Regions from separate parts of the Paenibacillus sp. BR2-3 genome, predicted to be linked through region 3. Evidence: riboswitches for the same ligand, from Rfam matches in the RefSeq annotation. Region 3 holds a riboswitch; each other region holds the start of a gene.
The links. A riboswitch is a leader RNA that binds a small molecule or an ion and turns the genes downstream of it on or off. The one in region 3 is predicted to bind cyclic di-AMP.
Positions count from the first base shown of each region.

Region 1: it holds a riboswitch for cyclic di-AMP, as region 3 does, so the genes downstream of both, PaeBR_RS20970 (C40 family peptidase) here and PaeBR_RS00490 (C40 family peptidase) in region 3, are expected to answer to the same signal.
Region 2: it holds a riboswitch for cyclic di-AMP, as region 3 does, so the genes downstream of both, PaeBR_RS13465 (APC family permease) here and PaeBR_RS00490 (C40 family peptidase) in region 3, are expected to answer to the same signal.

Region 1 is NZ_CP126311.1:4,353,947-4,357,223, reverse strand. Features, by position in the region: gene PaeBR_RS20985 (sensor histidine kinase) at 1-491, shown strand, start outside; gene PaeBR_RS20980 (hypothetical protein) at 488-688, shown strand; gene PaeBR_RS20975 (TVP38/TMEM64 family protein) at 735-1,322, shown strand; cyclic di-AMP (ydaO/yuaA leader) riboswitch at 1,384-1,515, shown strand; gene PaeBR_RS20970 (C40 family peptidase) at 1,520-1,984, shown strand; gene PaeBR_RS20965 (response regulator transcription factor) at 2,208-2,915, shown strand; gene PaeBR_RS20960 (sensor histidine kinase) at 2,912-3,277, shown strand, end outside.
Region 2 is NZ_CP126311.1:2,810,509-2,813,785, reverse strand. Features, by position in the region: gene PaeBR_RS13465 (APC family permease) at 1-1,700, opposite strand, end outside; cyclic di-AMP (ydaO/yuaA leader) riboswitch at 1,828-1,985, opposite strand; gene PaeBR_RS13460 (disulfide oxidoreductase) at 2,181-2,648, opposite strand; gene PaeBR_RS13455 (DsbA family protein) at 2,645-3,277, opposite strand, start outside.
Region 3 is NZ_CP126311.1:99,842-103,118, forward strand. Features, by position in the region: gene PaeBR_RS00485 (C40 family peptidase) at 25-519, opposite strand; cyclic di-AMP (ydaO/yuaA leader) riboswitch at 525-669, opposite strand; gene PaeBR_RS00490 (C40 family peptidase) at 1,039-1,467, opposite strand; cyclic di-AMP (ydaO/yuaA leader) riboswitch at 1,526-1,663, opposite strand; gene PaeBR_RS00495 (hypothetical protein) at 1,880-2,710, opposite strand; gene PaeBR_RS00500 (M1 family metallopeptidase) at 2,722-3,277, opposite strand, start outside.

The DNA.
Region 1 (3,277 bases), 750 kb from region 3:
TTTCTCTTGTACCCGATTGGATCGATTTGTCTGAACTGGTTGAGCAGGCGGTCATGAAGGTTGAATTGAAAGCAAAGGAGAAAAGCCTAAAGCTGAATTTCCATCCATCCGGAACAGCTTCATTGGTTCAGGCAGACGGGAAACGAGTGGAACAGATTGTATTAAATCTGCTGGAGAATGCTATTCGATATACCGAGCGCGGAGGCATTGATGTATATTTAAGGTTTGAATCTGTTTCAGTAACCTTGATTGTAGAAGATACCGGGATTGGTATTCCTGCAGATGAACTTCCGTTTATTTTTGAACGGTTTTATAGAGTAGAAAAGTCCCGTTCCCGTCAATATGGAGGTACTGGACTGGGATTGTCTATTGTGAAGAAGCTGGTGGAGTTACATAATGGATATATACAAGTCTCCAGTACAATAGGGGCAGGTACCCGATTTGAAATCCACTTTGTCCTGCAGCCGGAAACAGGGGAGGAAAGCACATGAAAAAAATTGAATGGCTAATTGCTATTCTCTTTATGGGAATGGGGTTAATGTGCATGACCATATCGGCAATCTCTTTCCGAAGCGATTCCCTTCTTTATTTTGGCGGGTATGTCAAAACATTTTTATTGTGTACCGCACTACTTGTCTTATTTATATTTTTGCTGGTGAAATGGTTTCATTTAGGGAAAAAACGTTAATAAAAAAAGACTTCGGAGTTGATTTCCAGGTCCTAAAGGGAAAGGGATGACCTTGCAAATATTGGCGATACAATCTGATTATCTTGCGCAATGGTTAAGTGCATGGGGAACCTGGGCAATCATAATTAGCATTATCTTGAATATTCTCATTAGCGTGATAGGGATAATTCCCTCAGTTGCTTTAACCACCGTAAATATTGTGGTCTTTGGTCTGGTTCCCGGTTTTATGATCTCTTGGGCCGGTGAGGTATCAGGGGCAATGGTTTCCTATATTCTCTACCGGATTGGTGCACTAAAGCTTAATGATAGAATCCGTTATAGTAAAAAAATAGAGTGGATGGCCAGGATTAAATCGATGAGTCCTAAACGCCAATTTATTGCGGTGCTTTTGGCCCGGTTAACACCGTTTATTCCATCGTCCTTGGTTACCCTGATTAGTGTGCTATCGGAAGTAAGTTTCTCAAATTATATGCTGGCTTCGGTAATAGGCAAGCTTCCCTCTTTATCGATCGAGGCCCTAATTGGATATGGATATGTATCTATAATCGATGGAAGGCTTAAATTAATGATTTCACTTTTGTTTCTTCTGTTACTATTAATCCTTATATATTCGCGACAGAAGGACATTAAATAAGTTGCCTATTAACAGTTGACAGGTTCAACTTACTATATTACATTATTAATAGTTACAAAATATTAACCAACTGCCGAATTTCGATTTGAAAACGGGGGAACCACTTCGGGTGAATTATTCTTGTAAGCAAGAGAATATAGGGAACCTTTAACCGAACCCTCAGCTAACTCCGTAGGCATTGAAGGGAGAACAAGTTTCTGAAGAAAGTCATTATATCTCTACTGGGAGCCGCTGTTTTATTTACGTCTACAGCACCCAGTACATTCGCAAGTGAGGTCAAGCTTGATAGTGTAGTAAACCAAGTAATAGGAACACCTTACCTTTACGGAGGAACTACCACGTCAGGGTTCGATTGCTCAGGATTTATCTTGTATGTACTGAAAAAGTTTAATGTAGACGACCTTCCGCGTACTTCCCAATCCCAAGCCAAGGTCGGAACGCCGGTCGCCAAAGAAAATCTGCGTCCAGGTGATTTGGTGTTTTTTAATACCTTCGGTAAAGGGATTTCTCATGCAGGAATCTACATAGGTGATGATCAATTTGCGCACTCTTCCAGCAAGGGTGTAAGAGTAAGTAGTTTGTCGGAGTCTTATTACCAAGATCGTTATGTTACGGCTCGTCGTGTGGTGGATCAGAAGAGTTATCTTCAAATGGAAAAATAGAGAAATAAAAAAGGACAAGCTCGTGATTACTCACGAACTTGTCCTTTTTTAGTGCATTCGGTTCTGCTTTAATTACTTATTGACTGATGAAACAAAAAAATGGTACGGCAGTAGTCGCAAGGTTCCGGTATGGGAATGATGTAAATACGTTTACATCTTTATTATTTTAACGCATTATTATAAGAAAAACTGAAAAATTAAAATAACGAAGAAGGTGGGCAACCTGTCGAAGCTCCAGGTGTTAATTGTCGATGACGAATGGAATATGAGGAACTTGCTGCGGATTTATTTAATGAAAGAAGGATTTATGGTTAAGGAAGCCGCGACGGGCCGCGAGGCATTATCCATGATCAAAAAGAATGCCTTTGATATTATCCTGCTTGATGTGATGATGCCTGATATGGATGGCTGGCAAGTATGCAAGGTGGTCAGAGAGACAGATTCGGTCCCCATTCTGATGCTCACTGCACGTTCTGAAACAAAGGATAAAGTTCATGGGCTCGGGATGGGTGCGGATGATTATTTGACCAAGCCTTTTGACACGGAAGAGCTGCTCGCGAGAATATACTCTTTACTTCGGAGATCAACGATTAATCAGATCTCTGAGCCTCAGGTATGGGTGATGGAATTTCCGCAGCTAACCATACTCCCGGATGCCCGGGAGGTTCGTGTTCAAGAGGTTGGGGTCGAATTAACCCAAAAGGAGTTCGATCTACTTGCTGCATTAGCCCAGAGCAGGCAGCGTGTCTTTAGCAGGGAGGAGCTGGTGGAAAGGCTGTGGGGGTATGATTACGAGGGCGAGACTCGGGTTGTAGACACCCATATCAAAAATATGCGTGAAAAATTGCAAAAGGCGGGCATGAGTTATAATCCGATTCAAACTGTGTGGGGAGTAGGCTATAAATTTCATGTTCCGGGAGATAAAGAATGAGAAATAACCGGATCGGCTTTAAGCTTGGCCTTGTGATCATCACTGTATTTCTGATCGTTTTATTATTCCTCGGCTTTGCAATTGACAGAATGTTTACTAATTTTTACTCAGCAGAAATGCAGAGAGAAAACGAGGAGATTACCTCCCACTTCGCGGTTATGGCCAATGCCGATGATACTACATCCGAGCAAACCATGAAGACATTTGCCGAGTTTTCGGGTGTCAGTATTTTTAATATTTTAAAAAATGGGGAAGTCATCCTGCATTCAGGAATACATGATTCAGCGGACCGATCCTTTATTAGGGCTTCCGACATCGATAAGATTTTCTCCGGGGAGAAGATAAATCTACAGTATGAGGAT
Region 2 (3,277 bases), 2.3 Mb from region 3:
ATAAACTGGGGAATCAGAATTGTAATATGATCCGTGGCAGCAGTCTTCCATTCAACTGTATCAATGAATTTAACCAATGGCCGCATAATACTGCGGTACCTCGAACGCAGCACAATCAGACGAACGCCGGGATTCCATTCTTCCCATTTGTGCTCCATTTTCTGAATTTCCTCTTCATCAAAACCGACATAGACGGCAACTACATTGTCAGTAAGTGATTTCGCGTAGCTTAAAGAATGGAGAACGGCACGCGTCACACCGGACACCGGAACGACAACCGTACTGCCTTTGATCACCGGCTTCTCAATATCCATCTGGATACGAAGCTGATCCGCAGTGTTCATATAATGTTGATAAATACGGAAGAATACGAACATTACAAGCGGCAGGAAAATGAACGCCATCCATACACTGGAGAACTTGGTGATAACAAAAATCAGGGTAATGGTCAGGGTGGTCAGCATCCCCACTGTATTTACAGCAAACTTGCTTTGCCAGCCTTTCGGTCTCAATCGGTACCAGCGGACCATCATCCCAAGCTGTGACAGCGTGAATGGAATAAATACGCCGACTGCGTAGAGCGGAATCAGACCCTCTGTATTCCCGTGAAAAGCAGCTACAAGCAATGCCGACATCACGCCGAGAAAAATAATCCCGTTAGAAAATCCTAGGCGGTCGCCGCGGACCATAAATGCATGCGGCATATATTTGTCTTTGGCCAGCATGCAAGCGAGCAGCGGGAATGCAGAGTAGGCCGTATTCGCAGCCAGGAACAAGATGACCGCCGTAATCCCTTGAATGAAGTAATACAGACCTCCGCGCCCAAAAGTAGATTCAGCAATCTGAGAGATGACCGTTGCTTTTTCATCAGGCATAATCCCGTACCAGTAAGCGAGGAGCGTAATTCCGGTAAACATACTCCCGAGGATCACCCCCATTAATACCAGGGTCTTTGCGGCATTTCTCTCCGCTGGAGCTTTGAAATTGGGAATGGCGTTTGACACAGCTTCTACACCTGTCAGTGCCGAGCAACCGGAACTAAACGCCTTAAGTAAAAGAAACAAACTGACGTTAGATACTACAGCGCCGAATTCAGGGATATTGGCATGCACACCGCCCGTAGCATATTTGATAACTCCGGCGATGATGAGGACAAAGATGGATACGACAAACAGATATACCGGTATCGCAATGAATGAGGCCGACTCTGTAACACCGCGAAGATTAAGTATAGTTAAAATAATAATTACTGTGATTGCAATCAGCACTGTATAATTATGAAGACTTGGAAAAGCAGACGTTATCGCATCCGTTCCAGCCGAAGCACTAACTGCTACGGTCAGGATGTAATCCACCAGCAAGGAACCACCAGCCAGCAAACCTGTGGGAATACCCAGATTCTTCTTTGCTACGATATAAGCTCCTCCACCTTGCGGATAAGCATAGATCGTCTGGCGATAAGATAAAATAAGAATGGCCAGCAAACCCAATACAGCGATTGCAATCGGCAAAGAGTACCAAATGGCCGTGAAGCCGGCAGCCACCAGCACGATCAGAATTTGTTCCGTTCCGTAGGCCACAGACGAAAGCGCGTCTGAAGACAGAACCGCGAGTGCTTTCACCTTGGATAACTTTTCATGATCGAGTTCGTTCGACTTCATGGGACGTCCGATCAAAAGTCTTTTTACTTTGCTAACCATTATTAGAACAGTTCCTCTCTTTGGTGAGTTGAAACGGAAATTCCGCGCGCCGTTTTCAATAGTGGATTTTCAAAAATGCAGGCACAAAAATAAGCATACGGACATGATCCGCATGCTTATGGCATGGTCATTATCCCACTTTTGCTTACGAGGTTAGCTGGCGGATTCGGACTGTGGAAGCCCTACGGACCCGGTATGATCCCGGTGCCGATTCACCCCTTTTGACCCTTAGGGTCAAGTTTGGTTCCCCCGTTTTTCCTACGGAAAATTCAGCGCATATTCAACTTCTCACAAGGTCTAATATTAGTCTACATAGCGATTACAGTAAAGCGTTGAAAAAAATGAAAAAAGAATGAAAAAAAGACCAATTCCCGCAAATTGATGATCGGGCAGGTTCCTTTCTTTCATTCTCTTCAATTATCCCTTTGCCCCGTGTTTTTATAACGTTTTGCCTGAATTTCGTAACAGTTTCAGAACAAATTATGAATGCCCGTCATGTTCAAGTTCTTCCTCATTCTTTTCCTCCCCGCGGTCACGTCCGGTCCACAGCAAAATGGATATCAGAGTAAACGCGGTCAGTGCCAGCAGCGGGATGGTAATAAAGCCAAAATAATTCAGGTAATCCTTGTTGCAGGGAACGCCAATCGTACAGGGCAGCACCTTACTTAGAGCAGGGATCTTCTGTTCCGCATAGTGATACACGGAGATACTCCCGCCAATCAGGCTGAGCGGCAGCACATAAGGGATAATGCTTTTGTCATTTCGATATGTGGCGATTCCTAGCAGAATCAACTGCGGATACATAAAAATGCGCTGGAACCAGCACAGCTTGCAAGGCTCGTACTTGAGCACCTCACTTAAATACAGGCTTCCGGCAACGGCGATCACTGAAACAATCCATGCCAGATACAGACAGTGGCGGCGGCAAAAGGATGAGAACCTGCTCATTGGCTTTCTGCTGCTTTGGCAGCTGTATCTATTTCTTGGGAGATCGCTTCAAAATTAAAAGGTTCATTGATCTTCAATCCGTTAACAAACACAGTAGGCGTTTGTGAAACGTTATTATCATTAGCCAGAGTATTGTCGCGCTTCAATTCATCCGCATACGTCTGATTTTGGATATCCTTGCGCAAGAGGTCATAATCTATGGACAGTTTCTCCTGCTCTGCCAAGTTTACGAGAAAATCCTCCGTTGCCCACTCTTCCTCTTCATTTCCTTGGTTGGCATAGAGTGCGTCATAGAACTTCCAAAATTCATCATTATTCTGGTGGTACACAGATAAAGCCGCAAGCGAAGCCGTCTCGGAATCCGGACCAATAAAGGTCATATTCACGAAATAAAAAGCTGCTATGCCCTGATCAACATAGTTCTGAACGATTTGCGGCTTGATCACTCCAGTGAACTGCGCGCATGCAGGACATTTGAAATCCCCGAATTCTACAATTTTGACCGGAGCGTCCTCTTTACCTAACCTTGGGAAATCGCTGTAAGTAAATTCTACTTTTCTGTTGGAGCTGCCGCTTGACCCGCTGTCTTTAGAAGCTAAAATAAATAATGCCGCAAAAACAATAACTAC
Region 3 (3,277 bases):
GGAAGAGAGCCTATTTGAAATTACTTACTGCACATCGTCATTGTCTTGGGAATCCGTAGCAACAGTCTGATAAGCAGTTTTGCTCATGATTCGTTTAGCGCCAACGTAGCGGTTGACGTAGTAGCTTTCGCTCAGCGTGCTGATGGTTACACCACGTGAGGATGAAGCATGTGCAAATTTACCGTCGCCGACATAAATGCCGACATGGGAAACGCCTTTTCCGTTTGTGTTGAAGAATACGAGATCTCCGGCTCTCAGTTCACTTTGTGAAACTGCAGTGCCCATTTGGTATTGGGAACCGGATTGATGCGGCAAATCAATCCCGATCTTGTCGAACACGTACAGGGTAAATCCTGAGCAATCAAAGCCGCTAGTCGAGACACCGCCGGCAACATACTTGGATCCGATAGTTTTATCGATGACTTGGTCCATCTTGGATTCAGCGAAAGCGCTTCCCGCTCCGATTGCGGTAAAAATAATAGAAAAACTGAGTGCTGCGGCTGCTAACTTCTTTTTCAAAAGTGTGAACCCCTTCCAAATGCCTACGAGGTTAGCTTAAGGGTTCGGTTGAAGGTCCCCTATGACCCCTCTTGATATAGGAGGTCAATTCACCCAAAGTGGTTCCCCCGTTTTCCTTGTTTGATTAAGGAAACTCGGCACATATTGTTATTCGGATTATCTTAGCAAGAAATACATGACAAAACGTTCGTAAAAGACAGACAATAATTACAAAAATGTTACTATAAACTTACTGCGACCATTGTAACAAACGGAGCTGAAATTGGCAATCAGCTATAACATATCTAATGTGAAAATATTGGGTATTTAAGGGCCTGGAACCGCTTGAAATCCTGAAATAGAGCTAAAAAGTAAGTTTATTGAAATATTTTTCATTATTTATCCAAAAGGTGTTTCAGCGCAGACCAAAAGGTGTATAAGGTAGAATAAGGGAATAAAAAGGAAAAACCCGGAAATGATTACGGCAATAATCAGGCTCCGGGCAATATCGAGTTTTAGGAGTAAGTTGTGAGGGGAGAATCAATCATAGGCAACAGCTTTGTACGCTGTTGTGCTCATTACTCTTTTAGCGCCAATGTAGCTATTGGCCCAGTAGGACTGGCTCAGCGAACTGATGTTTACACCACGCGAGGAAGAAGATTGTGCAAATTTTCCGTTGCCAACATAAATGCCGACATGAGATATACCGCTGCCAAATGTGTTAAAGAACAAGAGGTCACCGGAACGCAAATTACTGCGCGATACGGAGGTTCCTGCTTTGTATTGGGCTTGGGAGGTACGTGGCAAAGTTAGGCCCATTTTGGTGAACACGTATTTAGTAAACCCGGAACAGTCAAAGCCAGCGGTGCTCGTGCCCCCGAATTTGTACGAAGTTCCCAATGTTTTTGCAATAACGGTGTCCATTTTGGAGTTAGCGAAAGCGCTCCCGCTTCCCAAAGTGAATGCCATCACAAGCCCTAACGCGGCTACCGTGCACTTTTTCTTGAAGGTGTGACTTTTCAAAAGATGTAATTCCTCCTAATGCCTGCGAGGTTAGCTTAAGGGTTCGGTGGAAGGCCCCCTATGATCCCTCTCTTACGAGATCAATTCACCCAAAATATGGTTCCCCCGCTTCCCGGTGCCTGGAATTTGGCGTGTTGTGCACCGAACAAGCGACATAACAACAGTTACAGAAAGTTCAATTCGCATTCAAAAATTACGAAATTATTTAAAAGATTACAAACTTGTTACTATCATCACAGGCATCATTGTATCAAAGCCTTTTCCGTTTTGCAAATATTATTAGGATTTGTAACGAAAAAAGAGTCTCAGTTCCTAGTTTCGGGAACGGGGACTCTTTAGCTATGACTAATGACCTGCTTTATTTCAAGGAGGCTTTGCTGTGCCAAAGGTGGTATTGGGCTGCCACGCCCCACATTTTGAAGAATGTAGAAGGGAGTGGTGAAACCTGCCTCACAAGGAGAGCGGGTAGTCCGGGGCTTAGAAGACCGGTCAATCCGCACACCAGAAGTACGATAAAACCACCTGCCCCAAGCATAACCGAAACCGCTGCAGCTGGAAGGAAATACCGCAGGCAGATCAGAAGCGAGGAGAACATTCCGGTACCCCTGGTATAACCAAACTGCATATATAACAGGCATAAACGGATGATGAAGATGTAAACAAGCCATGCAAGGAGATAAGGACTGATCTGCCATAGCAGCGTATAATTCAGATAAGAGGACAGGAGCAGCTTGTATATTACAGGAGCAATCCAATAGAGGGGCACCAGTGCCAGCAGCCATTCAACCAGACTGAAGATCAAGACCGGCAGCCCATATTGCCTCATCCCCGGAAAAAAGAAGAGGCCTCGTTCTCCAATGCTTTCCTTATGCAGCTCATGAATCAGTCCAGCCCGGATGAAAGGCGACAGCACAAGCCTTAAAACGCTCATGGCCAGCAGCATCCACAGCCAGCGCTGTACATTAGAATCCCCCGTCAGGCTGAACTGACCCTCGATATAGTACAGCAGTCTGCCCATTCCGCTCCCGCCGGCCTGTTCATTGGGATACCGCAGCAGAATCGGTATGATTGCATCCCGCACGAATCCATACATAAAATAGCCCCAAAGCAGCCGGTATATGAATAGCAGCACCAGAATATAAATCTGCTCTTTCATGCTCTGTAAGCCGCGGGTTATCGAAATTCTCAAGATCATTCACCTCACCAGGACAGAGTTGCAAGCACAGTTTCAATTAGCTTCGTTACACTGAGGGTCCAACGGGAGACGGTATCCTGCTTCAGCTCCGCCAGTCTAAAGTTGTTAATATGCTTATTCTCCAGCAAAACAGAGTGCTTCGGATCAATTTCCGCCGATAGGAGCGGGGCGCTGTAGAGCATCTGGAACGTAGCGGCACCCTGCCCGTTCCAAATACGCTGAACCGTCTGACCGTCAGTAAATGTAAACTTAAGGCTGACATCTGGATAATATGTCCCCTTATTGACTACCTTCACCTGTGATTCGTAAAGGTAAGAATCGATTTTGGCAGCACTCTTTTTACGGATAACTGAAATATTCTCCAATGAGAAATCGGGTGTGCCCCCGCTGTAAACATATTGTTCAAAATAATCCTTCCACGACTTGCCGGTTACCTTTTCCACAGTTTTTTGGAAATCATCAGTGGAGGGATGGCGGAATCGGTATTTACGGGTGTAAGTGGACAAAACGGTGTCCATAGCCTTAGTGCCAATTTTCAGCTCAATATCTTTGAGAACCAGC